3 regions of the Butyrivibrio sp. TB genome follow, and region 2 is predicted to be linked to each of the others. Evidence: predicted binding sites of a transcription regulator. Region 2 holds the regulator's gene; each other region holds the start of a gene.
The links. The regulator Rex, encoded in region 2, represses fermentation and respiration genes when NADH is low (regulators of the CRP and FNR family bind a similar motif). The targets are predictions, from matches to a motif close to ATTGTTAANTANTTAACAAT.

Region 1 (10,317 bases), on a different contig from region 2:
TCTGCACGTAAGATGCATCTTGTTACAGATGCAATGACCAGGATCACAGAAGCTTCCAAGGAGATAGAGCTTGTTACTAATTCTATAGAAGCTATTGCCAAGCAGACACAGCTCCTTGCACTTAACGCTTCTATTGAAGCTGCCCGTGCAGGTGATGCAGGTAAAGGCTTTGCAGTTGTTGCTGGCGAGATAAGCCAGCTGGCCAACCAGTCATCAGAAGCTGCCAAGAACACGCATCAGCTCATAAGCGATACTATGGATGAGATATCCAATGGTAATGAAGTTGTTGATGAGACCAAGGCTGCCCTTGAACTTGTTGTAGAATCTGTAAATCATGTATCAGAGATGATGACAACTTCCGGCAACATGGCCAAGGATCAGGTTACAAGCATGGAGCAGATAACAGAAGGTATCGAGCAGATATCCAATGTTGTATCCAGTAACTCTGCTACCGCTGAAGAGTCAAGTGCTGTATCACAGCAGCTCTCCGAAGAGTCCAGTATGCTCAATGATCTTATTGATAAGTTCAAGGTTAAGAACGGATAAGATACAGAGCCAAACATAATCTTTCAAAAACAAACGCCGTTCCTTGCTGCTATCTATTAAAGTGTAGCTGCAAGGGGCGGCGTTTGTTCACGACTGCGAAGATTTATGGTATTATCAAAAGATAATAAGCCAAAAGAGGTATGAATAAATGGATAAAAGGGAAAGAGAAAAACTTGAAGATGTTTTGAATAAGATTCAGAATACACAAAGCGGTATGCTTGGGGGGCTGTACGGGGATTTTTTTGGAAGTGGGAGTAATACAGGATCGAAAAGTTCTTTTGATAGCAGATTAGATTCTTCGCCCGTAAAGACTCAGGGAGGAATGAACATTTCTTCTGGTACTGAGGATCCTCTTGCGGATGCAAAGAACGCACTTAATGAATTCAATACCAAAGTAAATGAAGCCAGTGCCAATGGGGTAAGGCCTGCTACCAAGGACAATGTTTCTAATTCAGAAGAAGCGGATGCTAAGAACGAAGAACCCAAAGAGCCTGAAGAAGATCCAATGGAGACTCTTGATAAGCTTATAGGTCTTGATACTATAAAGGCAGATGTCAAGGAACTTACTAACTTTGTTAAGATCCAGAAGACAAGAAAAGATGCCGGTCTTAAATCAGTTCCTGTATCACTTCATCTTGTATTTACAGGCAATCCCGGAACAGGTAAGACTACTGTTGCCCGTATTATATCAAAACTATATAAGAATATCGGTGTTCTGTCCAAGGGTCAGCTCGTTGAGACAGACCGTTCCGGCCTTGTAGCAGGCTATGTAGGTCAGACTGCTATTAAGACTCAGGAGCTTATTAAGAAGGCTATGGGCGGAGTCTTGTTTATAGATGAAGCCTATGCTCTGTCACAAAAAGATGACGCCTTCGGCCAGGAAGCTATAGATACTATACTTAAGGCAATGGAAGATCACAGAGATGATCTTGTTGTCATTGTTGCAGGCTATACAGAGCCTATGGAGAAATTCATAAACTCCAACCCGGGTCTTAAGAGCAGGTTCAATAAATATATCGAGTTCCCTGATTATACAATAGATGAGCTTATGGATATATTCGATATGAACTGCAAGAAATATGACTATGTCATAGAAGATGATACAAAGCAGCATGTCAAAGAGCTTATCACCCAGAGAAAGCTTGCCTCTAACGGTAACTTTGCTAATGCCCGTGAGATACGAAATCTCTTCGAGGAGATCATCACTAATCAGGCATCAAGGATTGCAGGGATAGAAGACCTTAAGCCGGAAGATATGATGAAGATTACTAATGATGATCTTTTTGATAAAACAGGTGATGCCGATAAAACAGATGATGCCGATAAAAAGGATGAGCCGGCAATTAGTAAGTCTGATGATGTAAATAATGATGTTAATGAAATTAGTGAAGACTATAGTAAATGACTTTAGAAAATGTCTTATGCCGGTAATATAATGCTGGTTTATAGGGTATTTGATGACTGAAATAGCGCATTTTCTTAGGTTGCTTACTATATGATGCTGTTATTGCCTTGTATTTAGAAGCGGAGCTGTTCGTATGTGGTTTGCGATATTTATTGTTACTATAGTTATCAGTATTGTAGGTGCTGTTTATCTTATTAATGTAGTCAGTAGATTTAGAGCTTTTACAAGATTTGACAGGAAGTGGCAGCAAAAGCTCAATGCTGCGCTTGTTGTTATCTTGTGTTTTGCGGGATTTGCAGCTTTCATGGGGATGGTTAATGCTATAACTATTCTTATATACGTGATATTCTTTTTCCTGATATCAGGTCTTATAGTAAGAATTGTAGATAAGGTACACGGTACTAAGAGTAGTAGCGTATCTACTGGCAGATCTAAGGTATATCTTCAAGGGTGGCTTGCAATAGCAGTATCCATCGTCTATCTATCGGGGGCATATTATATGTGCCACAACGTATGGAGGACTGATTATAACCTAAAAACGGACAAGGATATACAGGATCTTCATATTGCGCTTATCGCAGACTCTCATCTTGGAACCACCTTTGACGGAGAGGGATTTGCTGCCTGGCTTGAAGAGATAGAACAGGCATCTCCTGATATGCTCCTTATAGCAGGAGACTTCGTTGACAATGACTCTGTGCGGACAGATATGGTCAGAGCATGTGAAGCTATGGGAACGCTTGATCTTAGATATGGTGTGTTCTTCGTATATGGCAATCATGACAAGCATACATTTGGTGGCAGAGATTTTACCGCACAGGATCTTGAGGATGAGCTTATCAAAAATAATGTACGGGTTCTGGAAGATGAGATCGTAACTATTGATAATATATGTATTGCAGGCAGGAAAGACTATATTACAGAGCCAAGACTTGATATTGATGACCTGTTACAGGATGTGAGCGATGATAAGTACATAATAGTACTGGATCATGAGCCTACAGATTATGAGAATGAAAGTGCTAGCGCATCGGATCTTGTAGTATCGGGTCATACTCATGGAGGACAGCTTCTTGCCATTAAATATGTAGGCGAACTTACAGGAGTCAATGACAGGACGTATGGATATGAGAGAATCAGCGATACGGATTTCATAGTAACATCAGGAATATCAGACTGGGCTCTTGATTTTAAAACAGGCACAAGATCTGAATATGTAATGATCAATGTGAATTAGATTAGAAACTTCCCACTTGAGTAGACTGCATGCCCTTGTAAAGACTTTGGGGATGCCGGTCCATTCAAGTGGGATGTTTTAGTTATGAATTGTCAGAATATAATGATTCCTCAGATAGGACTTTGGAGATATTATATCCACGGTCTTGTTTGGGGGATTTTTTTATATGGAGGACATTGTAAAAGAGTTTCTTAGATGAAAAGCGAGTGACATGAGGTTAAAAAATAGCGCAAAAAGCCATATAACGTTTATAAAAATACGATAACAAGACTATATTTTGTATAAAATGCACTGATAATGTACGATTAACTATTTCTAACTATTATACAAAAACATACAGAAGCTGTTTTGTTCAAGATTAAAAAAATAGAAGTAATAATTTACAGAATATCATAAAAACATAACGAAATTGTATGAAAAAATTGTAAAAGAATTAAAGGAAAAACTCATAAATACAAGGATTTGAGTAAATGTTGAAAAATCTTTGTGCAAAACAGCAGAAAAATATAAAAAAACAGTAAAATGTTGTCTATGTTCTTAATTGACATGTAAATAGCAAACATGTTAAAATCATGCCGTTGGTTAAAAATATAACAAATAATTCAGCATGGAAATTTCCATGCATGACGGCACTAGAAGGAGTACCTTTATGCGAGAAGAATGGAGAAGTTTCAAAGGAACACACTGGATTGGAGATATCAATGTACGTGACTTCATCCAGAACAACTACACCCAGTATGATGGCGACGAGTCTTTCCTTGCAGGACCGACTCAGGCTACAGATACATTATGGGGCAAGCTTCAGGAGCTTCAGAAGAAAGAACGTGAGAACGGTGGCGTTCTTGAGTGTGAGACAGAAGTAGTTTCTAGTCTTACAGCTTATGGCCCTGGCTACATCGATGAGCAGACTAAGGATCTTGAGCAGATCGTAGGTCTTCAGACAGATAAGCCTCTTAAGAGAGCATTCATGCCATTCGGTGGAATCAAGATGGCAGAGGAAGCTGCTTCAACATATGGTTTTGAAGTAAATCCTAAATTCCACAAGATCTTCACAGAGTATCACAAGACACACAACCAGGCTGTATTTGATGCTTATACACCTGAGATGAGAGCTGCTCGTCACAGCCACATCGTAACAGGTCTTCCGGATACATATGGTCGTGGACGTATCGTAGGCGACTACAGAAGAGTTGCTCTTTACGGTATTGATCACCTCATCGCTAAGAAGATGGAAGATTTTGACAACTGCGGCGACGGTACAATGACAGATAACGTTATCCGTCAGAGAGAAGAGATCTCTGAGCAGGTTCGTGCTCTTAAGGGCATGAAGGCTATGGCTGCTTCTTACGGTTATGATATTTCACAGCCTGCTAAGAACGCTAAGGAAGCTGTTCAGTGGTTATACTTCGGTTACCTTGCAGCTATCAAGACTCAGAATGGTGCTGCTATGTCAGTTGGCCGTGTATCAACATTCCTTGATATCTACATCAACCGTGATCTCGAAGAGGGAACTCTTACAGAGGAGCAGGCACAGGAACTTATCGACCACTTCACAATGAAGCTTCGTATGGTTAAGTTTGCTCGTATCCCTTCATACAACAACCTCTTCTCTGGTGACCCTGTATGGGCTACTCTTGAAGTTGGTGGACTTGGCGGAGACGGACGTCACATGGTTACAAAGAATGACTATCGTTTCCTTCATACTCTTGAGAACATGGGACCTGCTCCGGAGCCGAACCTTACAGTTCTTTACTCCAAGAGACTTCCTGAGAACTTCAAGAAGTATGCAGCTCACATTTCAGTTGTAACATCTTCTATCCAGTATGAGAACGATGATGTTATGCGTCCTATCTGGGGCGATGACTACTCAATCTGCTGCTGCGTATCAGCTACACAGACAGGTAAGGAGATGCAGTTCTTCGGAGCTCGTGCTAACCTTGCTAAGGCTCTTCTGTACGCTATCAACGGCGGTGTTGATGAGAAGTTCACAGATAAGAACGGTAAGCACATGCAGGTAGGCCCTGCTTATGCACCTATCACATCTGAATACCTTGACTTCGACGAAGTTATGGCTAAATATGACAAGATGCTTGACTGGCTTGCAGGTCTTTATGTAAATATCCTCAACCTCATCCAGTACATGCACGACAAGTACTACTATGAAGCAGCTGAGATGGCTCTTATCGATACAGATGTACGTCGTACATTTGCTACAGGTATTGCTGGTTTCTCACACGTTATCGATTCACTTTCAGCTATCAAGTATGCTAAGGTTAAGACAATCCGTGATGAGAACGGTCTTGTTATCGACTACAAGGTAGAAGGCGACTTCCCTAAGTATGGTAACGATGATGACAGAGCAGACCAGATCGGTGTAGATCTTCTTAAGTCATTCATGACAAAGATCAGAAAGCACCACACATATCGTGATTCTGAGCCTACAACTTCTATCCTTACTATCACATCTAACGTTGTTTATGGTAAGGCAACAGGTGCTACACCTGACGGAAGAGCAGCTTACACATCATTCGCTCCTGGAGCATCACCATCTTACGGTGCTGAGCAGAACGGACTTCTTGCATCTCTTAACTCAGTTGCAAAGGTTCCTTATGAGTGGTCACTTGACGGTATTTCTAATACTCAGACAATGAACCCTTCAGCTCTTGGACACGATGATGAGGAGAGAGCTAACAAGCTTGTTGGTGTTCTTGATGGATACTTCGAGCAGGGTGCTCACCACCTCAACGTTAACGTATTCGGTAAGGACAAGCTCATCGACGCTATGGAGCATCCTGAAAAGCCTGAGTATGCTAACTTCACAATTCGTGTATCAGGTTATGCTGTTAAGTTCATCAACCTGACAAAGGAGCAGCAGCTCGACGTTATTGCTCGTACATGTCACGAATCACTCTAATGTGTCGTTATAATAGACTTTAAGAGCGTAAGCTTATAAGAAAAGGACTGCAAGGAAACATAATATCTTTGCAGTCCTTTTTTAAAAACTGAAGGTTCCCACTTGATTTGGGAATAGGATGCGGTATAATTTATTTTCACTGATTAAGTGGGAAGTTTGAGTACAAAGGAGACTAAATGAAAGGCGCAGTACATTCAATTGAAACATTTGGATCTGTAGATGGTCCGGGCATTAGATATATTATTTTTCTTCAGGGCTGCAATATGAGATGCAGATACTGCCACAATGTTGATACATGGGCACCAAAGCGTGAAGACACACAGTTTCTTGATGCAGATGAGCTCTTAGACAAGGCAGAGCGCTACAAGACTTATTGGGGCAATGATGGCGGCATAACAGTAAGCGGTGGAGAGGCTCTTTTACAGATAGATTTTCTTTTAGAGCTTTTTACTAAGGCCAAAAAGCGTGGAATCAATACTTGCATTGATACAGCTCTTCAGCCATTTACAAGACAGGAGCCTTTCTTCTCTAAATTTGAAGAGCTCATGAAGGTTACAGACCTCCTTCTTGTAGATATCAAGCATATTGAACCCGAGGCTCATAAGGATCTTACAGCCAATGATAATGCTAATATCCTTGACGGAATGAGATATCTCTCTGATATTAATAAGCCTATCTGGATCAGACACGTGCTGGTTCCAGGTATCACAGATGATGATGAAGCACTTAGAAAGACAAGAGCCTTCATCGAGACACTTGGTAATGTCCAGAAGATTGAAGTTCTGCCTTATCATAATCTTGGCGTATATAAGTTCAAGGAACTTGGAATCAAGTATACACTTGAAGGTACTCCGGCTCCTTCTAAAGAACGTGTCGAGAATGCAGAGAAGATCCTTCGCGGACAGATCTGATATTATTAGGCAGTCTGGCTGTATTTGGTACAGCTTTTTTGGTTATAACGAATATAAAAAATATATTAGGCAGTTCCGATATAAGATATGTAACGACGGAATTACGTTACAGTATTCGAATTGTTGTTGTGGTAATAATTTTTACTAAGGACATCAGCGGGTATCTTTGACGGGACGGAGTTCCAGAAGCTAAGGATAGCGTCTTTCACGGAAGATTGTAACTTAAATTTTTGTGGAGGCGCTTTTTTGATGCGTTTAATTAGAAAGCACATCCCTGTACTTCTAAGAATGCACTTATTACATCCTTGTAAAAGGCGCATAGAAGTACATCCCTGTACTTCTGAGAATGCGCTTATTACATCCCTGTAAATGGCGCATAGAAGTACATCCATGTACTTCTGAGAATGCGCTTATTACATCCTTGTAAAGCACCTCCGGAAAGACATGAGGCGTTATTATGAGAATTGCAGCAAGTAGTATTGAATTAAGTAGTAAGCATGAGCATACTACTTACAGATCTCAGGATGTGATGAAGCCCTTTGGACTATCATCAGGTCTTAATCTGACGAGTAAGGAGGAAAAAGCTGAAAAGATCAGTGATACGTATGTAAGGTCTGACGAAGATAAGAAGCTTTTAGACGTGGACAATTCAGGACTTTATATGAATCCCGGAACATATCATGACATTGAAGTTAAAGATCCTGTAGTTAAAACTAAGGAGGATAATCTTAGTTCAATGGATATGATCCATGTTCATCTTCTTAGGATCATACTTCAGCTCGTCCAGAATCTTGGCGGGAAAGGCTGGGATTCTTTTTCCAGAAATATATCTAATCAGTTAAATGCGATATCTGATGGCAATGCGGGGCTGTTTAGAAGTGCAAGCTCGTATTCTCTTACAAGCTATGAAGCAGAAGCTACCGAGTTTAGTGCTGCAGGAAGAGCAGTAACAGAAGATGGAAGGATCATAGATTTTGATGTTAACTTTGGAATGTCCAGAGAGTTTATAAGCTATTCTGAGCTTAATCTTGGAGCTATGCAGGGATTATTAATGGATCCTTTGGTAATACATGTAGGCAACGATGTCAGTGAGATATCAGATCAGTCGTTTTATTTTGACCTAGACTTTGATGGCAAGAAGGAGAACGTTAAGATGCCGGGGCAGGGGTCAGGATTTCTGGCAATGGATAGAAACGGTGACGGCGTAATAGGTGATGGAAGCGAACTGTTTGGAGCAGCAACAGGTGACGGATTTGGCGAACTTCGCGAGCTTGACGAGGATCATAACGGCTGGATAGATGAAAATGACGAGAACACCTGGGCAGCACTTAAAGTCTGGATCAAAGATGATAGCGGAAGAGATGAACTTCTAACCTTGAAAGAAGCAGACGTAGGAGCTATATACCTTGGCGAAGTCGGAACAGAGTTTTCTACATATTCTAAAGATATGTTAAGCAGCGGCATTAATGGCGTAGTAAGATCATCGGGTGTATTCCTTCATGAAGACGGACAGGCAGGCATCATACAGCACGTGGATCTGGCATATTCCTGATACTGACTTATATTAAGAAGAACAACTAATAGTATAAGAAAGATAGAGATCCGGGCAGGTTCGATAGTTTTGAATCTGCTCGGATTTTTTTAAAAAAAACTTCCCACTTTGCTGGTGATATATTCTGTTTGCCTTAGCGAGATTTTCTCGGATATGTCACCGGCAAAGTGGGAAGTAAACTTGATAAAATTTAAGTTGAAATTATAAAAATGTCCGTTATAATATATTTGGGTTTGAACAAGTAGTCAAACATTATTCAACAAATATAGGGAGGATAAATATGGGTAAAAATACCAAAACCTTTGACGAGCCCATCTATGATGCTCGTACGCTGGGAACCGGGCGAATGCTGGTTCTGGGAATTCAGCACATGTTCGCGATGTTCGGAGCAACAGTTCTTGTTCCTATTATTACCGGTCTTGATGTATCGACAACACTTCTATTTGCAGGTCTTGGTACACTTCTTTTTCATCTTATTACAGGACGTAAGGTTCCTGCTTTTCTTGGTTCTTCATTTGCTTTCCTTGGTGGATATGCCGCAGTAGCACCGCTTCTTAGCGATGGTTCTTCTAATAAAGAGTTACTTCCGTACGCATGTTTTGGTGTTGCTGTTTCCGGTCTTTTATATTTAGTTCTTGCATTTCTCTTTAGGACTTTTGGTGCAGGAAGAGTCATGAAGTTCTTCCCTCCTGTTGTTACAGGTCCTATCATCATTGCTATTGGTCTTAATCTTGCCCCATCTGCTATTAACAACTGTGCTGATAACTGGAACTGGATCCCTGCTATAACAGCTATTGCAATAGTTATCTGCTGCAATATCTGGGGTAAAGGTCTTGTGAGAATAGTTCCTATCCTTTTGGGAGTTCTCGGTTCATATCTTGTATCAGCTATAATGGATGCTCTTGGAGTTGAGATGATCGACTATTCACAGGTTGCAAGTGCTGCATGGATTGGCTTCCCTGTTCATTTTGACAATACAGTATTTTCACTCTTTGCTAAGGGCTTTGATTCAGGCGTTCTTATCACAGCAGTTATCACTATCGTTCCGATCGCATTTGCTACTATGATGGAGCATATCGGTGATATCTCAGCTATATCCTCAACAACAGGTCGCAATTATATCAAGGATCCTGGGCTTCACAGAACACTTATAGGTGACGGTCTTGCTACAACTATTGCATCACTTTTCGGAGCCCCTGCCAATACAACTTATGGAGAGAACACAGGAGTTCTTACACTTACTAAGGTTTATGATCCGCTTGTAATAAGGATTGCAGCAGGATTTGCAGTACTTATGAGCTTTTGCCCTAAGTTCGCAGCAATCATAGAGACTATGCCAAGCGGTACAATAGGCGGTATCTCACTTGTTCTGTATGGTATGATCTCTGCAGTAGGTATCAGGAACCTTGTTGAGACACATGTGGATTTCTCTAAGAGTAGAAACGTACTTGTAGCTGCTATGATCATGGTTCTTACAATCGGAATCAGCTATTCATCAGCAGGATCACTTCCGCTTCCTTTTGGCGGAGTATCACTTTCAGGTCTTGCAACAGGTTCACTTGTAGGTATCCTTCTTAATGCAGTACTTCCGGGCAAGGACTACAAGTTCGAAGATGAACTTCCTAATCCAACAGGTGTAGACTTTGAGATGACTCAGGGTGAATCTGATAAGATGAGCAAAGCTCAGTAATGATTTTTTGGATTTTTAATATAGGCTTCCTGCTTTTAAAGTAGGAAGCTTTATTTTTTAAA
Region 2 (10,317 bases):
GCTTATCTGTAACATAGGTTCCGCCATAGCTAACAGCAACACCCGCAGGTACATCCTTAATATAAGCGATGTGGCTATACAGTCCAAGTGCAGGCGTGATCTTCACTTTGTCTGTAGGAACATCCTCAGAAGGCTTCATTCCATACATTGTAACTCCGGCCCTTACCATATCCATCTGAGCCTGCGGGATACTTATGATGCTGGCAGAATTCGCACAGTGATGTAGAGGAATCCTAACGCCGTTTTCTTTTTCTACTCTTTCTATAAAAGCTGCGAATATATCTTTTTTCTCTATAGCATCTGTAAGGTCTTTCTCATCAGCTCTGGCAAAATGAGTGAAGATTCCCTCAACTTCGATGTGCTTCATGGAGAGCGCTTTCTTAACAAAGAGAGCACCGTCATCATTAGGACGAACACCTATTCTGGCCATAGATGTATCAACAGCAATATGAACCTTAACTTTGCAAGTCTCAGACCTCTTTGCAGCTCTTTCTTCAAGCTGCTCAAGCTGATCATATCTGAACACTGCCGGTCTTATATCATTTTCAATAAGGGTATCGTAAGAGAAAGGGAATGTGTATCCCAGAATAAGTATAGGTTTTCTGATCCCATTGTCCCTAAGCTCCATCGCCTCTTCACAGGTTGCACAGGCGTATCCCCAAATATAGTCCTCTGATTCAAGTAATTTTGCAATTGGTACTGCTCCAAAACCGTAACCATCAGTTTTGATAACTGCGATCATCTTGGTTTCAGGCCTTAAATTGTCATGCATTGAATGCATATTTGAAAGAATTGCATCAAGATCAACTGCAGCACATACCCTCGGGTATTTTAATGCCATCTCCTTAGAAAGATTCTGTCTGCTAACTATTTCATGTGAGTTCATTTTATAAATACGCTTTCTATCTTAATGAATTCAGAGATTGCCCAATGACCATATCTTTTGATGATCCAAGAAAACAGCTCCTATAATCCAAAGACAGTTTCTACGATCAAAAATATTTTCTATGATTCAAAAAGCAATTTCTTAATTCTATTATTATTTTTCCGGAAGAACATTTGCAAGTTCCTTTATTATATCACTTGCTGTCATATAATACTCTCCCACTCTGGAAGCCGCACGATTGCCGGCAAGACCGTGTATGAAGGTTCCAATGCAGGCAGTCTGGAAGGCTCCAAGCTTTCTTGAGCTCAAAGCTCCGATTATCCCTGCAAGCACATCGCCTGATCCTGCAGTTGCCATGCCACTGTTACCTGATATATTAACATACATCTGCCTTTTACCGGCTCCCGCCACGACAGACCTTGCATCCTTACATATTACTACACAGTTATAATACTCCGAAAGTGCCAAAGGCCACTTTAACATATTTTCCTTAATATCATAGACCGTAACAGGCTCAGGACGCTCATCGCCAAATGCAGCATTGTAAAGCCTTGCAAACTCAGCAACATGAGGAGTTATAACAAGCTGCTTGTCTTTAGAGTCAGAATAGGATCTTGCAAGCTCGCTTATATGGCTATCTTGTGCTATCAGAGTAATGGCATCTGCATCCGCAACAAGGAACTTGTCATAATGTTCTAGTACGATGCTAAGGATGGCCTTGGCAACCATTCCTGTTCCAATCCCTGGGCCTATAACTATAGCGGACGCCCACTTCATATTTTCAATAAGTATATCTCTGATCTTGTCTATATTGCTGTCAGTCTCAATATTGGCATATGAATCAAACATTGCCTCAGGAATACTGCTTTTAATAGCTTCTACATTAGCTAGTGTCGTAAATACTTTGACCATACCAGCACCTGTATGGAATGCTGACTTGGAACACAGAAGGCATGCGCCCGTAACCTTATCGCTTCCGGCAATGACTAAAACCTTGCCGAATGTTCCCTTATTACCATAGCCAACTCTCCTTGGAAGAAGATCTTCGGGACCCTCATCAAAGAAAAAATATTCAGGAAGATTCCCAAGAAAACCGTCCACTGTAATACCGACATCTTCTACAAATAACTGCCCGCAGTACTCAGTACCTGGGTACAGCAGCTGCCCCATCTTGGCAAAATTAAATGTAACAGTAAGATCCGCCTTAACAGCAAGAAGATGAACACTTCCTGTATCAGTATCTATGCCGGATGGAATATCAACAGCGACTACAAGAGTAGATTCATCCTTGAGCTTCTTACATTCATTGATATACATTATTGCTTCGGCATATTCGCCTTCTACATCTTTGGTACATCCGATTCCAAGGACAGCATCTACTATGATATCCCATTCCATTTGTGATTTGGTGGCTCGTACATTGGAAAAAGTGTCCATTGGGATATTATACGCCTCTGCGCATTTCTTCTGGGATACAGTATCAGGATTAGAGTCCTTGTCATCAACAAGAGCTATCTGCACTCTGTAGCCATGCTGATACAAAATCCTTCCGATAGCTATCCCGTCACCGCCATTGCCGCCGTGTCCTGCAACGATCAGAACATTAAAAGCTCTGGAAGTGTGCATAGCTCTCTTCCACTCACCGATTCTGGCAGCAACAGCCAGAGCAGCTCTTTCCATAAGTACAATGGATGGAACCCCAAAGTGCTCTGAAGTATTACGATCGCATGTTTTCATTTCTTTGGCTGTTACTAAATACTGCATATGTCCCCTTTTTGCTTATTATGAATGAGTCAGTACTAATTATTGACCAATTACGAATAAGCCAGTACATTACGTCTGTATGGATCCTGACCCCGGAGTTCTGATCCTGTGATTTCTCTCGGGATCATATTCCATATCGAATATATCTATAACTTCAGGTCCGAAGATATCATGCATATATGAATACAGGTTGAAATTCTCCATCTCACCTTCCTGAAGTCTAATGACCTGTTTCTTGAGCTCTTTTCTCGTATTGGATAGCCACTCATCGATCTCGTTGATCTCATCTGTATTGCGATGAAGTCTTTCGTAGCATACAGACATGGATGCCACCATAACCTTATAATTGAGCTGATATATCTCTCTGGGAAGTCCTAAAAGCCGATCTTCCAGCTCTTCAATCTGAGCATTACAATCCCCTATAAGTCTCTTCCTGTCATCAAGCTCCTTACCTGCAGACTTATCGCCCTTATTAAGCCTGTCAGATATGCCTATCACTTCATCAAGCAGTGTCTTCTTAAGACGCTTTATATCCTTGATCTTTTGCTTGAACCTGGCCTGCTCATCCACAAGCTTATTAAGCTCATCGGCAAGAGCCTGCAGTTCATCACTAACACCCTCTTCACCAAAGAGCAGCTTCCACTTCTCATCAGTTGTTACAATTGGTATATTCTTGCCAAGTAGAGCCGGCATATAGACATCTTCTTCTCTGGACATAGCATCCTTCCTCTTAGGCACGACTATATCTCAAACAACGAAAACCTGCATTTAGTATTTCGGATAATCCCCCGAATTAAATTAGAACACACCTGCATTCATATATATTTAAGATCATGGACTTAAAATATTGTAATAGAACCGCTTTTAAAGCCCCTATACTTATTATACTATATATCATCAATATAAATGACAGGCCGCCGGAATCACCTAAGTCCCAGCACAGCCTGCCAATCACTATCGATTTATATATTGCCAAAAATCACTTCTTACCGCCATGGAATCTTTCATAACGGTTAATGTTGTATGACAGCTTCATAAGGCTGTCTGAAAGATGAACATTCTCAACCTGAACATTCTCCGGAACATCAAGATCCACATGAGCAAAATTCCATATTGCCTTGATGCCTGCCTTAATAAGTCTGTCGGCCATTGGAACTGCCTGATCCTTGGGGATTGTGAGAACTGCGATATCGATATTGTTCTTCTTGATAAAATCCTCAATCTCTTCTATCGGACGTATCTCAACATCGCCTATCATCTTGCCTTGAAGAGCCGGGTCACGGTCAAATGCACCCTTGAAAACAAATCCTCTTGTTGAAAAATTGGTATAACCCGCCAGAGCTGTACCAAGATTACCCGTTCCTATAATGATGAGCTGGTGCTTCTTGTCAATGCCAAGTATCTTACTGATCTCATCATACAGATACTCTACATTATAGCCATATCCCTGTTGTCCAAATCCACCGAAATTGTTGAAATCCTGCCTTATCTGTGAGGCTGTAACCTTCATTATATCAGAAAGTTCCTGAGATGAAATCCTCTCTACTCCGCTAGCCTTAAGCTCACCAAGATATCTGAAATAACGGGGCAGGCGGCTGACTACTGCCTGGGATATTTCTTTATCCATGCGCCTTCCTCCTGATCTGTTATTATTGTTAATTTTGTATCACTCTATAATTGTAGCGAATCGTTAAACTTTAGTCAATTGAAATTATGTCCTAATCAGTGTAATATATTGCTGTTATGAATAAAATACAAGGCCAGCCATTTCAAGACTGAGCCTGCATTTCAAAGCACAAATGATGCGAGGTATATCATGTTACTTTCATGTCACAATATATGTAAATCTTTCGACGGTAAAGACATCTTAAAAGGTGTTTCTTTTCACATAGAAGCAAATGAAAAAGCAGCCATCGTCGGTATCAACGGAGCCGGCAAGACTACACTTTTAAAGATAATAACAGGTCAGCTGTCACCTGACGAAGGCGAAGTTGTTTTTGCCAAGGATACAAGTTTTGGATACCTGGCGCAGAACCAGAACATAGATTCAGGCAATACGATCTATGATGAACTTAAGCTTGTCAAAAAAGATACAATAGAACTTGAAGAGAAGATCCGCGAAGCTGAAGAACAGATGAAGGTCCTTACAGGAGACGATCTTACAAAGCTCATGAATGACTACACCGCAATGACTCACCACTTCCAGCTTATCGACGGATACGCCTGGCAGAGCGAAGTCGCCGGAGTAGCCAGAGGTCTTGGCTTTACAGATGAAGAGTTCGGAAAGTCCATCAGTACCCTCTCCGGAGGCCAGAAGACAAGAGTTGCCCTTGGTAAGCTCCTTCTCCAAAAGCCTGACCTTATCATCCTGGACGAGCCCACTAACCACCTTGATATGAATTCCATACAGTGGCTTGAGACCTATCTTCTCAACTACAAGGGCGCCGTACTGATCGTATCCCACGACCGTTATTTCCTTGATAAGATTGCAGACAAGATTGTCGAGATCGACCAGACAAGGTCCAGCATCTACAACGGCAACTACTCTTTCTATGCTACAGAAAAAGAAAAGCGCCGCGCTATAGCATGGCACGCCTACATCAATCAGCAGCAGGAGATCAAGCACCAGCAGGAAGTAATCGATAAGCTCAAGAGCTTCAACCGTGAGAAATCCATAAAGCGTGCCGAGAGCAGAGAAAAGATGCTTGAGAAAATCGAGCGTATCGAAAAGCCTACAGAAGTTGATGATGAGATGAAGATAAAGCTCACACCATCCTGCGTATCAGGTAATGACGTACTTAACGTTGAGGGCATCTCAAAGTCTTTTGACAATGCCCACCTTTTTGAGAATATATCATTCGAAATAAAAAGAGGCGAGCGCGTTGCGATAATCGGCGATAACGGAACCGGTAAGACCACAATGCTTAAGATCATCAATGGTCTTCTGCCACCTGATGCAGGCAAGATAACCCTTGGCGTCAAAGTTCACCCTGGTTACTACGATCAGGAACACCACGTGCTTCATGATGAAAAGACTCTTTTTGAAGAAATTTCAGATGAGTACCCGACTCTCAATAATACAGAGATAAGAAATACGCTTGCTGCCTTCCTCTTTACTGGCGAAGACGTATTTAAACGTGTCGGCGACCTCTCCGGTGGTGAAAAGGGTCGTATGTCACTTGCAAAGCTTATGCTCTCTGAAGCAAACCTTCTGCTTCTCGATGAGCCTACAAACCACCTTGATATCACAAGTAAGGAAGTTCTTGAAAGTGCTCTTAACGGCTATGAGGGAACTGTCCTGTACGTAAGCCACGACAGATACTTCATCAACAAGACTGCTACCAGGATCCTAGATCTTACAAACGGCGTGCTTGTTAACTATCTTGGTAACTACGACTATTATCTCGAGCACCATGATGAGCGTATGGCTCAGATCCTTGCAGGTAATCAGTCTGCTACTGCTACCGCTGCTGCCAGTGGCGTGCTGCTTGGTGGTGCGGCTTCTACAAGCAGCAATAACAGCGCTTCTAGTTCATCAATTAAGGCTAACAGCTTCCAGTATGCAGGTGATAGCGCTGATGCTTCTGATGGTAAGGCTGACTGGAAGGCACAGAAGGCCGCAGCTGCTATGCAGAAGAAGAAGGAAAAAGAGCTGAAGGCTTGTGAAGAAGAGATTGCAAAGCTTGAAGAGCGCAATGAAGTTCTTAACGAAGAGATGTCAAGGCCAGAGATTGCTACCGACCTTGCAGAGCTTCGTAAGCGTACAGATGAGCAGGAAGATATCACTGCAAAGCTTGAAGTGTTGTATGACAAGTGGGCTATGTTGTCAGAATGACGCTGGCTATACTTTAGGAAAAAAAGCAAGGGCCTAATCTCCTATTCAGAAGATATACCCTTGCTTTTATAATTTACTTCTCCTCTATTGTCAGTTCTGGCAAGCAACGATTATAACTGCTAAAACTAAAATTATTATCTTTTTCATAAATCACTGATTACCTGTTTCAGAGTATTCATCTATGATCTTAGCATCATCTATTTCTTGTAAGATCACAGTCTTTAGTTCTTTTGTCTGTCGGTAAGTAGTAATATGGTTAACAGCATAACCGACAATCTCTAAAATAATTATATTTGGATTTCATTCCATAAAATCTGGATTTAATGCATCCTGTTCAAGGTTACTAATATATCGATCGAAGTATGCTTTTACCCCCTTATATAATTCTGAATCATAAGTATGACTTATAATTTCATAGTATGTACTTCTTAAAAGAGGTTCTGGTACTTCCTTTATAGAATTATATTTACCTGAACTATGTTTGCTATTTTTACAACCATAAACAATTGCATTAATAGCACTTTCTATTTCGACTTTACTATACCTATTGAAAACTAATAATATCTTTGTATCTGTCTGTATGTTCTCAATAATCTTTGAATCACTTATTATGCTCTCAAGATTCTCCTGTACTTCCTCCTGCTTATCTTCAAAAAAAATAGAACACCCGTATTCATCCCAGATTTTAATGCCTTCAGCAGTATAATAATCTTTACTATCAAATCCAAAGAATGAGGCGTTCTTTTCTTGATAGTAATGCGTAATATTACATAATAGTGCGTAAGAAATTATAATACCTATTTCTACAAGAAGAATCGCAACCTCTCTCTTCTCTACCACTTTACAAAAATATTTTTTTAATTTGAAAATAATATCTTTTATATTTATTTCCATATCATTCCTCATTTGCATATACGACTTTATCGGTTACAGAATTGGTCTTTTCTTCACATATTGTTTTTTCTTCATATGTCATTACTCTAAATTTAATATTATTTTCTTGGCAGAATGATTCAAGGAAGGAACCTTCCGGAACAACAATAGTTCCTTGAATATCATTAACATTATAATCGTCGATTTCAATTTCACTCATAACTGGACAATATACTGTTGTTTTCGAATCTATAATAGGATCTATCCTAACTATTGTTGAAGGATAATAAATAGATCTGGAACATGATTGTTTATCATGACGATCATACAAAGAGCCTTCACATACGCTCTTTACTCCTTCGGGAATAGCTATAGAGCTAGTTTCACCGTTATAAAACAAAAGAATATTATCGCCCACAACATAGTATTCATCTGTTCTATGGTAGTATTCAAACAATGTTGATTCAAAAGCAGCCCAGCCAATGTAGGAAACAGAATCTGGTATATAAATATTCTCCAGCGAAACACACCCCGAAAACGCATCAACTTCAATACGTTCAACTGATTCAGGCAGCACTACATTATTCAAGTTTATACACCTCGAAAAACCATCAACAGATTTGCAAATACTATTTTCAGAAAAGGTAAGCTGTTCCAAATTAGCACAGCCATCAAATGATGGTATTACTCGTATATCTTCAGATATATATACTGACGTTATATTTCCATTATTCTGAAAAACTCTGGCATTAAAATCAGAAGCATTAAAAAACATTAAATGCGAAGGAACTATGATGTTTTGATCATTCCCTGTATATTCTGTAACCCTTATATTTCCAAAAGGAAGAGGTGTAATATAATACTTATAGCCAGTCATCATCCAAATACTAACCGGAAGCAAAATACCAATAATAATGGCATAGGCTAATATGATATCTATTATCCAAAGAGCAACTCTTAAAGGCTTTAAACATCTCCCCTGATCATCCCTCTTCTTCATCTTTACTTTTTCCATATTCCTTTAATTCTCTCTATTTCCATTGTTATAAAGATCAACAACAAAGTTAATAGTACCAGTTCAATAAACTTAAGTAACTAATATCAAACAACATCTTTTTTTCATATCGCCTCCCAAATATCTATTCTGCAACAATCAAATTCGATTTGCTCGTCATCATCAATATCACCTGGTATAAGTTCGGGTTGAATATGTATCTTTATCTGGCCAACTACCATTAAACCCGACTTTCTATCAAGCAGCCTTCCACACAAATGATAACCAAAAGAAGAATCTGTTTTTTCAGCTTTATCTTCTTCATCACTTCGAATAATATTTTGAACAATCACACACTCTAAAGGCTTTGTTAATTCATCATTTATCCCTTGCTGTAATACATCAGCAAAACATGTAATTTCATATTTAGTATCTGAAACAACAGTAATAGCTTCTTTTTCATTTTGGTCCAGCCATTCTATATTTTTTATATACATTACTATTCTCCTGCCATGGATACACTTTATTTATATGGCTTTTCATTTCTGATTTTAATCATATCTCTATTGATCAGCCCGCTTAGCTCAAGAGGTTCAACTCCAAATTCTGTATTACTATAAACAATCTTTTCGCTATTAGCATCAACGACCATAAAGTCATACGCCTTATCCAAAGTATATGAAATGGAAATTGCCATTTCCCCTTTCATAAGCACATATTCTATTTTCTTATCGCATATATGTTTTTCTGTTGAATCAATATTTAATTCTGTTAATATCGAGCTTATTATCGAATCGATGTTCCTAATCCAATTATTCAAATGTTCTCCATTCAACATAACGCACTTCAAAACGACTCCAATAGATATACTAATTCATCAGAATTGGTATCAAACTCATAATTTCCATTAGCATCTAATCTTCCTTTAAACCAGAGAATGTCGTATTCTTCACATTTCATAACGTAATATTTTGCAAACTCAAATATTTTTATAGGTCGTACCATATTGTATCTTTTATTTGCAAAATAATCACTGTTTGCCTTCTCAAAACATTCATTGTATAAATATTTACCTTTAAGATCAAAAACATAGCAATGATTTTCAACTTCAGTTAATACTTTGGCCTCATCGCCGCAGTAATATGCAATTAGTCTCATTTCTTCTTCTGTAAAATGCTCAAGTTTCATATTTATTCCTTAATCGAACAACACCTCTTAGGTATGACAAAACTTATTATTCTTATCGCTTTCGGATAGCACGTATTTATGTATGAATCAATGTTCTCAGCGCAAGCAATCACCCCAAGAAAGCACAGATCTATTACTCCTATTATTACTATTGACCACATATAACCTCGGTAAATTCATTTATCAAAATATAAGCATTTTCATCCGGAATCCAAGCATATTCACTTAAAAACATCTTCCTTAGATACATAATAAACATCAATAGTCTGTCGTGTATTCTCTGGATAATAACTCAGATACATACCTCCATCTGTCAGCGTCATATCTCCAACCCTGTTCATAAGTATTTCTTTTTTCGAATCCAAATCAACAACAGTTAATGTATAATTCCATGACGAAATAGGATCTTTCCATTCAACCAGCTTCAAATAGACCTTTCCATCGCTATATACAATATCTTCATTATTAACCATGTCACTATAAGACAGTCGATAGACCCTACTCACCTTTCCATTGCTATCTAATGCTGATACTTCCTCATGTTTGTTCTTTTTACCATAATAGAGAATTTCAGACCTGTCTTTGGCATAAGCTACAGAATAAATTGTATCTATATAATCTTCTACTTTATAAACGTCTTCTTCATCCGATTCCAGGTCATACTTCAGCAAAGACAATCCATTATCATTTACAGACGCGATCAGGTACTGATCTACCACATCCATTCCATACGAAATATAATCTTTATCAGAGCTAAATGTATAAAGAACTTTGATT
Region 3 (10,317 bases), on a different contig from region 2:
TGATACAAACAATATAAAATAAACGCAAAAAAGGCGATGCTGATTCCTGCAAATATCGCATATTCCACAGCTGATTCCAATACTAGATATTTTAAAATAAAACCGTATCCTCCAATAGAAAAGCCTCCGATGATCATCATTCCTACAATATCAAAAATCTTAAATCCAGCTGATTCTCTTACCTGATAAGTCATTGCGTATCTCCTCCAAACAAATATAATAATAAACCATTTATAAACAGCCAGCCCAAGGAATTTTCCGGCAACGTACCTCGCTTATGCCCAAAAAAGCCGCCACACCAAAACAGTGTGACGGCCTTCATTACTTACAATTATGCGTGATAATTAGAACTTACCAGCCTTTGCAGCCTCTTCGATAGATACAGCTGTAGAAACAGTCATACCAACCATAGGGTTGTTACCAGCGCCGATAAGACCCATCATCTCAACGTGAGCAGGAACTGAAGATGAACCTGCGAACTGAGCGTCTGAGTGCATACGACCCATAGTATCTGTCATACCATAGGAAGCAGGACCTGCAGCCATGTTATCTGGGTGAAGTGTACGACCTGTACCACCACCTGAAGCTACTGAGAAGTACTTCTTACCAGCTTCAATACGCTCTTTCTTGTATGTACCTGCAACTGGGTGCTGGAATCTTGTAGGGTTAGTTGAGTTACCTGTGATAGATACGTCAACGTTCTCCTTCCACATGATAGCAACGCCTTCCTGTACGTCGTTAGCGCCGTAGCAGTTAACCTTTGCACGAGGAGAGTTAGCATCCTTAGAGTAGCACTTTCTGAATACTTCCTTAACCTCACCTGTGTAGTAATCGTACTCAGTCTCTACATATGTGAAACCGTTGATACGAGAAATGATCTGTGCAGCGTCTTTTCCAAGACCGTTAAGGATAACGCGGAGAGGTTTCTGACGAACCTTGTTAGCCTTCTCAGCGATACCGATAGCACCCTCAGCTGCTGCGAATGACTCGTGACCAGCAAGGAATGCGAAGCACTCTGTGTCCTCTTCAAGGAGCATCTTACCAAGGTTACCATGGCCAAGACCTACCTTACGACGATCAGCAACTGATCCAGGGATACAGAAAGCCTGAAGACCGATACCGATTGCAGCAGCAGCATCAGCAGCCTTACGGCAGTTCTTCTTGATAGCGATAGCAGCACCTACTGTGTAAGCCCACTTAGCGTTCTCAAAACAAATTGGCTGAATGCCTTCGATGAGCTTGTAAACATCGATACCAGCATTCATGCAAATATCTCTACATTCTTCTATTGAAGAGATTCCATACTCCTTAAGGCAAGCCAGGATCTGGGGCTCTCTTCTTTCATATGATTCAAATAAAGCCATTATTATATTCCTCCTTACCTATAATTACTCGTGTCTAGGATCAATGCAACGAACTGCATCAGCAACACGTCCATACTGTCCTTTAGCCTTCTCAAGAGCTGTGTTGGCATCATCACCAGCTTTGATGAAGTCCATCATCTTACCAAAGTTAACATACTTGTATCCGATGATCTCATCGTTCTCATCAAGAGCGATATCTGTAATGTAACCATCTGTGAGCTCAAGGTAACGAGGTCCCTTCTCAAGAGTACCGTATGTTGTACCAACCATTGAACGGTTACCCTTACCAAGGTCTTCAAGACCTGCACCAATCTGAAGTCCGTCTTCAGAGAATGCAGACTGTGATCTACCATAAACGATCTGAAGGAAGAGCTCTCTCATAGCTGTATTAATAGCATCACAAACAAGGTCTGTGTTAAGAGCTTCAAGAACTGTAAGGCCAGGAAGAATTTCTGAAGCCATAGCTGCAGAATGTGTCATACCTGAACATCCGATAGTCTCTACAAGTGCCTCCTGAATGATACCTTCCTTAACATTAAGGGAAAGCTTACAGCAGCCCTGCTGAGGAGCACACCAGCCGATACCATGTGTATAGCCTGAGATGTCCTTTATTTCTTTTGACTTAACCCACTTAGCCTCTTCCGGAATGGGAGCTGCGCCATGGTGTACCCCTTGAGTTACAGGGCACATGTTTTTTACCTCTGTTGAGTAAATCATGTAAAATCTCCTTTCGTATTGTAAAGTAACTTTCATTACTTACTACCGAATAAAAAAATAGATTGGTGTCTGCCAAGCACCAATCCTATTTTTGCATATAATCTCTTTAATTTCAATGGGGAATGATATTTTTTTAACAGCTTTTTATACATTACAAATATAAGCTATGCATAAATACTGCCTAATATCTCATATCGTCACCAAGGCAGATAGTATTAGTCATGCTTGGGCACGATGTTGTCCTGATTCTTGTAGATATGATGATCCGGAATGCATCCACGCACGCAGCTTGTAGGATAGATATTGGACCATCTTCCGATGCAGGTACCTGGGTTAAGTACGCTGTTACAGCCAACTTCTACATGATCGCCCAGCATAGCACCAAACTTCTTAAGACCTGTCTCGCACTTATCATCAGATGCTGTATCCTTGACTACAACAAGCTTCTTGTCACTCTTAACATTGGATGTGATAGAACCTGCGCCCATATGTGCGTAGTTTCCAAGGACAGAGTCTCCAACATAGTTGTAATGAGGAACCTGAACCTTGTTAAAAAGAACTACGTTCTTAAGCTCAGTAGAGTTGCCTACTACAGCTCCCTTGCCCACGATAGCATTACCTCTAATGAAAGCGCACTGGCGGACTTCAGCATCTTCATCGATGATACAATAGTCTCCAAGATATGCTGAGTCAAATACTGTAGCACTCTTAGCTACCCATACATGCTCTCCTCTTTGCTCGAACTTGTCCTTAGGAAGCTTTGGACCAAGCTCAGCTATGAAGTCCTTGATCTTAGAGAGAACTTCCCAAGGGTATGTAGCTCCCTCAAAAAGATCTGCTGCTATAGTTTCATTTAAATCGTACATATTTTTAATAGTATATGCTTCTAACATAATAGTTCCTCCTGCATTGATAAAAATAAATTTATTATTTTATATTCAATATTAAGTATTCAATGCCTTTTCTAATTTTTTATTGCTGTTTAATGTTATTGCTTTTTTAGAACCATTTCAACTGTTTTTCCCAGATGATGTCTTAGCTTTATCACCAGATCCTTTAGCACCTGATGACTTCGAACCCGATGACTTCTTAGCTTCAGGATAGTACTGATCTATCGTCCTGAACCTTTGCATCAGCTGGTTCTTGTAATTGTTCTCTTTGACCTGATTGGTTCTTCTTGATACGAAGTCGTCCAGCTTGTCCATGTATTCTTTTTCAGAAATAGCACCTTCTGCAACTCCTGTAAGTCCTTTCTCCCAGGACGCGGTAAGTGCAGGATTGAGCATAGGCTTCATTGATATAGCTACTGTCTCATATACCATCTCACCCAGCTGCGTAGGCGTTATGATCTGCGTCTTCTTGTTAAGATTCAGATACTTGATGGCAAAAAGCTTGGTAAGGATACCGGCACGTGTTGCTGATGTTCCGATTCCGCTTCCCTTGATCTGGGATCTTAATTCTTCATCTTCTATAAACTGTCCTGCATTCTCCATTGTAAGGATCATGGTTCCTGAATTATAGCGCTTAGGCGGAGCTGTCTCACCTTCCTTGACAGACATTCCGGATACAGGGATCTTACTTCCCTTTCTGATCTTCTGAAGTTCTTCAAAGAAAGCTTCATCCGTCATCTGCTCTTCATTTTCAGCACTGTTTTCACCTTCACTGTCTTTTTCTTTTTTCTTAAAGAAAGAATAATCCATCACATGAAGATAGCCCTTTGAAGATAGAACCTTGAAGTTACTGTAGAAGTGCTCTTTGTATGGAACGTTCTCGCCTCCGGGCAATTCCTTGGACTGGCAGAGCTGAAGTTCAAGATCAAGAACAACCTTCTGATACTGAGCAGCCGGGAAGAATATAGCAAGGAATCTTCTTACAATGATCTCGTATACCTTTTGTGTAGTAGCAGAGCATCCGGAAAGTGCAGATAAGCCCTGGCCTGTAGGTATGATAGCATAGTGATCGGTTATCGCCTTATCGTCGCAGTACCTGGTCTTGGCTATACCTTTATATGACTCGTGCTGCAGGATCGACTTAGCATATACACCTGCCTGAGGATAATTGGTAAGACCTGATATATTCTTATCTATTACCTTACAGATAGCAGATGATAATACTCTGGCATCTGTTCTTGGATAAGTTGTAAGCTTCTTCTCATATAGTTCCTGAGCTACAGCAAGTGTCTCATCAGGATTGATCTTAAAGAATCTGGAACAGTCATTCTGAAGTTCCGCAAGGTTATAAAGAAGCGGTGCATTCTTGGTTTCTTTCTTTTTCTCAGCTTTTGCTACAGTAAGTTCAAGAGGATCGGCAGATTGTTTGCACAATTCTATGAGAGCATCAGCATCTTCTTTTTTCTTAAAGCCCTTTTCAGAATAAAGGGCCGGGGACTGATCATACTTACTCTCAGGCTGAACTTTCCACTCAGCATCCGGATTCCTGTCACCTATAGCAAGGGCAGCATTGACTTTATAGAAAGATGTCTTGACGAAGTTCCTGATCTCACGCTCTCTGTCAACAACTATGCCCAGAACACAGGTCATAACTCGTCCTACAGATACAACTCCCTTATCAGCGCCCAGATATGTCTTGATATTATAGCCATATCTAAGTGTCAGAGCTCTTGAGAAGTTGATACCCATAAGATAATCTTCCTTGGCGCGAAGATAAGCTGCCGATCCAAGATTATCATATGCTGAGTCATCCTTGGCTTCTCTGATACCTCTGATGATCTCCTCTTCTGTCTGAGAGTCGATCCAGACACGCTTCCTGGTCTTATCCTTTACACCGGCCTGGCGGTCAACAAGTCTGTATATATACTCACCCTCTCGTCCCGAGTCAGTGCAGATGTATATAGTATCAACATCAGCACGGTTAAGTATGCCGCTTACAATATTGAACTGCTTGCGTACGCTTGGTATAACTTCGTATTTGAATTCTTCCGGAATGAAAGGAAGTGTATCCATCTGCCACTTCTTGTACTTCTCATCATAGACTTCCGGATAACTCATTGTGACAAGATGTCCTACGCACCAGGTTATGATAGAATTGTCTGATTCCCAGTATCCGTCTGCTTTTCTGTATTTTTCGTTATCAGCGTGTTCAAGAGCAGCTCCAAAAGCCTGAGCTACACTTGGTTTCTCCGCTATATAAACGCTTTTTGACATTAGACCTCCTAAAAAAGCGGTTTTTTCGTTTAAAAAAGGTCATGCCGCCGGGCATGACCTTTACATTGCAGGTTAGGCAAATCCCTTATCAGGCATTTTTCTTAGCCTTAGTCTCTTCTTCGACATCTTTTTTCTTAGAAGCTGCTTCTTCTGCACGTTTTTTATCTCTTTCAGCTTTTCTCTTCTTAGCAAGTTTTTCTCTTTCTTCGTGCTTTTGTCTTGCCTCTTTTTCAATCTTATTTCTTTCTTTGGAAAGCTCTCTTTCTGCTGATTTCTTTTCCTTTTCAGCAAGCTTCTTGGCTTTCTTAGCTTCCTTTCTTTCAGGAGCTGTTCTCTTCTTTTCTTCTCTCTGCGCTGCCTTCTGTGCTCTGCGAGCTTCAAGCTCTTCTTTCTTCTGAGCAGGAGTCTTAGGTGTATATCTCTCGATAGCTGTCTCTTCTACGATGTAGTTCTTGAGCTTAGATACATTGTCATATGCGCCATCGAAACGGATCATTTTGTTATTGTTGTCATTGAAATATGTAAGTGCAATAGAGTTTGCATTCTTGCCTGATATCTCGTAGTCAACCATATCCTTCTCATCTACAACTTCACCAAAGCTGAAGATCTTGTGGATACCAAAGCGGTTCTTGTTAACAATAAGACGAAGGCTAAGTCTCTCCTGTAAGAGATAAGCTGCAAGTACAGCAAGTACAGAGATAAGGAACGGGATACCTACTGTATGTGAGAATGCCTCATTCAGGTCATTATGAATTCTGTCATAGTACAGACCGTCAAGGCAGAATGCTGCATAGAGTACTACTACCTTACAGATTGTAAAGAGTCTGTAGTTCTTAGCAGAAAGCTTAACTTCAAAACGGGACTCTGTCTCGTTCTCAACGTGATCTGAATATGGATCCTTAACTGTCTCGATCACAGCTTCAGGGTGCTTCTTGTAATCTCTTGCTACAAGATAAAGGAATGCAGCTACCCATACAACATTGGCAAGTACAAGACCTGCAATAGCCTTAGGGCTGAAGTGTCCTGCAAATCCATACCATACGAAAGCTACAAATATTGTCATAGGAAGGAGCTGGATAACTCCGCATACAGCGCGAAGAACTACGCTGTTCTCAAAATATGGAATAAAGTTCATAGCAACATATGAACCGTCAACCTTAGTATAGTACCAAGGATTGATAAGTCTCCAGAAAAGGAGCCAGATGATACCGCACAGGATCAGCATCCATACGTTAGAAGCTGTAGAATACTCTGCTCCATTAGCTGCATGCCACCAGATATAATGGATCATCGGCACTGATGCTGTGATAAGTGAAAGGTTAAAAGAAATTGCATTCGCAAGGCCATGAACCTTGAGAAGTTTAGTACATAACAATCTGCCTATTATGGTAATAAGTCCGATAAGGGCTATATCCCAAACACTGAAAGTATTACCTGAAAAAGGCAATTCTGCAACCAAGGCTGCAATTAGGATCTGTAAAGTAATCATTATAAGATTCCTCCCAATAGAATAAGCGTCAGTGAAGTCATCTATCCCTAGTCGCCCCCTCATCCCAAGGCATCAGGAAAATGTCAACACCAACGCTTATTATAAAACAAATCTCTGTAGAATTCTATAATAGTTTTTATAATAAATTAAGAATTCTTCTTTTATCTATATCAGAGGCTTTCAGACTACAATCAGCCGCAAAATCCCGCGATAGAAACTCTTTCAATTACTTAGCCTGAATATATCCAAGAGCCTTCATAAGCTCAGCGCACTCTACAGCGCCGCCTGCTGCTCCTCTGAGAGTGTTATGTGAAAGACCTACGAACTTCCAGTCATATACGCTGTCCTTACGAAGTCTTCCGATAGACACACCCATACCGCCTTCATAATTAACATCAAGCGCAACCTGAGGACGATTGTCATCTTCAAGGTACTGGATGAACTGCTTAGGAGCAGATGGAAGGCCAAGTTCCTGAGGCTTACCTGTGAATGAAACAAGCTTCTCAATAAGCTCTTCCTTAGTAGCTTCCTTCTTGAATCTTACAAAAGCAGCTGCTGTATGACCATAAAGAACAGGAACACGGATACACTGTGTTGTGATAACAGGGCTCTCAGCAGGAACTATCACACCATTTTCGATATGACCGAAGATTCTAAGAGGCTCAAGCTCTGACTTCTCTTCTTCTCCTGAGATGAATGGAATGATGTTGCCAACCATTTCAGGCCACTCTTTGAAGTTCTTACCTGCACCTGAGATAGCCTGGTATGTTGTAGCTACAACTTCATAAGGGCCATACTCTTTCCATGCAGCAAGAGCAGGTGTATAGCTCTGGATAGAACAGTTGGGCTTAACTGCGATGAAGCCTCTTGTAGTACCAAGACGCTTTTTCTGATATTCGATGACATCGCTGTGCTGAGGGTTGATCTCAGGTACGATCATAGGAACATCAGGTGTCCAGCGGTGAGCTGAATTGTTAGAGATAACAGGAGTCTCAGTTTTAGCATACTCCTCTTCTATAGCCTTGATCTCATCCTTGCTCATGTTAACAGCTGACAGAACGAAATCAACATCAGATGCAACGCCCTTAACGTCTGTTACATCCTTAATTACAAGATTCTTAACTGCTTCCGGCATCGGATCATCCATCTTCCATCTGTCTCCGACGCTCTCTTCATAAGTCTTACCTGCACTTCTGGGGCTGGCTGCAACTGTAGTAACTTCAAACCATGGATGATCTGAAAGGATAGAGATGAATCTCTGACCTACCATACCTGTTGCACCAAGGACTGCCACTTTCAACTTCTCACTCATAATAATGCTCCTCTTCCAATGCTTTTACGCGTCCCGTACTTTAGCGCGTTAATTTGCTGTTTATTATAATCTTATTTTTTCTCTGTGAAAAGAGATAAAATATACATTTTTTACCATATAGTCAAAAACTTTTATATATCTTTGCATAAAAACAGTGTTTTTACATATAGTTCTTGTATATATTTTTCTTGTATATATTTCTCTTATATATTTTTAGCCACAAACTTATTTCAAATCTTATAGTCTTCAATGAACTTCTCATTGACTGCGATGACTTTCTCCATAGCACTTATACCGGGAGCTCCGATCGTAAGTCTCTTTTCAACACAGGTCTTTAGAGATATTGCATCGTATATATCATTATCGAAATGTTCATCAAAAGACTTAAGTGTATCTATATCAAGGTCATCGATAGCGCATCCCTTATCTATACAGTGAAGCACTATTCTTCCTATAACAGAATGTGCATCCCTGAAAGGAACACCCTTAACAACCAGATAATCTGCTGCATCAGTTGCATTTGTAAATCCGTTCATCGCACTCTTTTGCATGACCTCTTTGTTGAACTTAAGGGTTCTAAGCATATCTGTAAAAAGGATCAGGCAGTTTAGAGCATTGTCCATCGCATCAAATGCCACCTCTTTGTCTTCCTGCATATCCTTGTTGTATGCAAGAGGTATACCCTTCATGGTAGTAAGAAGGCTCATGAGATCTCCATAGATCCTGCCTGTCTTACCACGTACAAGCTCTGCTATATCAGGGTTCTTCTTCTGAGGCATGATACTGCTTCCTGTAGAATAGGCATCATCTATAGTCACAAACTGATACTCATTAGAGTTCCAGATGATAACTTCCTCTGAGAATCTTGAAAGGTGCATCTGCATGATAGCAAGCGCAGACATATACTCAAGAAGATAATCTCTGTCTGCTACAGAGTCCATACTGTTAAGAGTAGGGCCATCAAAGTCAAGAAGCTTTGCAGTATACTCTCTGTCCAGATTATAAGTAGTACCTGCAAGAGCGCCTGATCCTAAAGGACAATAATTCATCCTCTTATAGATATCCTTCATACGGAGGGCATCACGCTTGAACATCTCCAAATACGCTCCAAGATGATGGGCAAGTGTAAGAGGCTGCGCCTTCTGAAGGTGTGTAAAGCCTGGCATGTAGGTATCAATATGCTCTTTTTGAAGATCTAGAAGAGTTTTGAGCATATCGATAATAAGTTCCTGCGTCTCCTTGACCTTATCTCTTGTATAAAGTCTCATATCAAGCGCAACCTGGTCGTTACGGCTACGCCCTGTATGCATCTTCTTGCCGGCATCGCCTATCCTGTCTATGAGATTAGCTTCTATAAAGCTGTGTACATCTTCATATTCAGTAGTTATAGAAAGCTTACCGCTCTCAACATCTGCCATGATAGAGTCAAGCCCCTTGAAGATAGCCTCTTTATCTTCATCTGTGATGATTCCCTGCTTGGCAAGCATTGTTACATGAGCTCTGGAGCCTCGTACATCTGCCTCCAAAAGCCTTTTATCAAAAGATATAGATGCATTAAAATCCCAGGCAAGCTGGTCTGTTTTACCTTGAAAACGGCCTCCCCAAAGTTGTGCCATATGAATTCCTCCTGTATATTTATACATGTTATGAATGCTACTTTACCACATCAGATGTGGCAATGCAAGTTTAAAAATGTATATTTTTGAATATTTTATGCATTTTTAAACTTGCAATATTCATATTTCCATTGTAAAGTTTTCAATTCAGCTTTCCATTGCAAAGATCATATGAGCTTATGCCGCACAGTTTATCAATCACAATCAAATATTGCTTTGCTCATAAGCCTGTCGCCGTATACAGCCTTCCACTCTTTATGCACATCCGAAGCATCAAAGGCTTCATGTGGAACTCTCCTTCATTATTTTTACATTATGGACGTGCTCCTACAGGGTGCACGTCTAGAGTTTTAATTGTTTATCAATTCAAACTCCTCTTATAAAGAAAGCTCTCCTGCCTAACAGGAAAGCCTTTTTAACAATAACTTTTATCACCAATATTTTTTATTATTCAAAAAATCAAAATAATTTTTATAGAAAGAGTTAAAAACATTTCTAACTCGCTCTAGTAATTACTCCATCATAAATATTTAATAAATTTCTGTTTTTCAGCTATAGACAATTCTGATATACGTTTTCCTTGTTCCTTCGCATATTCGATAAGCTTACGCATTTCAAAACGAGCATTGGGTACTTTAGGCTCTTGCATATCATC

Region 1: pflB (formate C-acetyltransferase) is a predicted target of Rex. The motif match lies at 3,767-3,786, and genes of this name have one in related genera.
Region 3: BMX21_RS05515 (iron-sulfur cluster assembly scaffold protein) is a predicted target of Rex. The motif match lies at 2,203-2,222, and genes of this name have one in related genera.

What each region holds. Positions count from the first base shown of each region.
Region 1 is NZ_FOER01000016.1:84,845-95,161, reverse strand. It holds gene BMX21_RS11790 (methyl-accepting chemotaxis protein) at 1-546, shown strand, start outside; gene BMX21_RS11785 (AAA family ATPase) at 695-1,951, shown strand; gene BMX21_RS11780 (metallophosphoesterase) at 2,085-3,188, shown strand; gene pflB (formate C-acetyltransferase) at 3,838-6,102, shown strand; gene pflA (pyruvate formate-lyase-activating protein) at 6,279-7,013, shown strand; gene BMX21_RS11765 (hypothetical protein) at 7,471-8,565, shown strand; gene BMX21_RS11760 (uracil-xanthine permease family protein) at 8,846-10,255, shown strand.
Region 2 is NZ_FOER01000010.1:27,628-37,944, forward strand. It holds gene alr (alanine racemase) at 1-886, opposite strand, end outside; gene BMX21_RS08245 (NAD(P)H-hydrate dehydratase) at 1,040-2,650, opposite strand; gene BMX21_RS08250 (hypothetical protein) at 2,720-3,367, opposite strand; gene BMX21_RS08255 (redox-sensing transcriptional repressor Rex) at 3,630-4,277, opposite strand; gene abc-f (ribosomal protection-like ABC-F family protein) at 4,467-6,485, shown strand; gene BMX21_RS08265 (hypothetical protein) at 6,786-7,379, opposite strand; gene BMX21_RS08270 (leucine-rich repeat domain-containing protein) at 7,381-8,373, opposite strand; gene BMX21_RS08275 (hypothetical protein) at 8,478-8,849, opposite strand; gene BMX21_RS08280 (hypothetical protein) at 8,876-9,190, opposite strand; gene BMX21_RS08285 (hypothetical protein) at 9,199-9,540, opposite strand; gene BMX21_RS08290 (hypothetical protein) at 9,762-10,317, opposite strand, start outside.
Region 3 is NZ_FOER01000006.1:93,806-104,122, reverse strand. It holds gene BMX21_RS05525 (hypothetical protein) at 1-194, opposite strand, end outside; gene BMX21_RS05520 (GGGtGRT protein) at 345-1,364, opposite strand; gene BMX21_RS05515 (iron-sulfur cluster assembly scaffold protein) at 1,389-2,081, opposite strand; gene BMX21_RS05510 (LbetaH domain-containing protein) at 2,297-2,974, opposite strand; gene BMX21_RS05505 (DNA topoisomerase) at 3,092-5,245, opposite strand; gene BMX21_RS05500 (hypothetical protein) at 5,334-6,734, opposite strand; gene asd (aspartate-semialdehyde dehydrogenase) at 6,961-8,046, opposite strand; gene argH (argininosuccinate lyase) at 8,277-9,662, opposite strand; gene BMX21_RS05485 (hypothetical protein) at 10,183-10,317, opposite strand, start outside.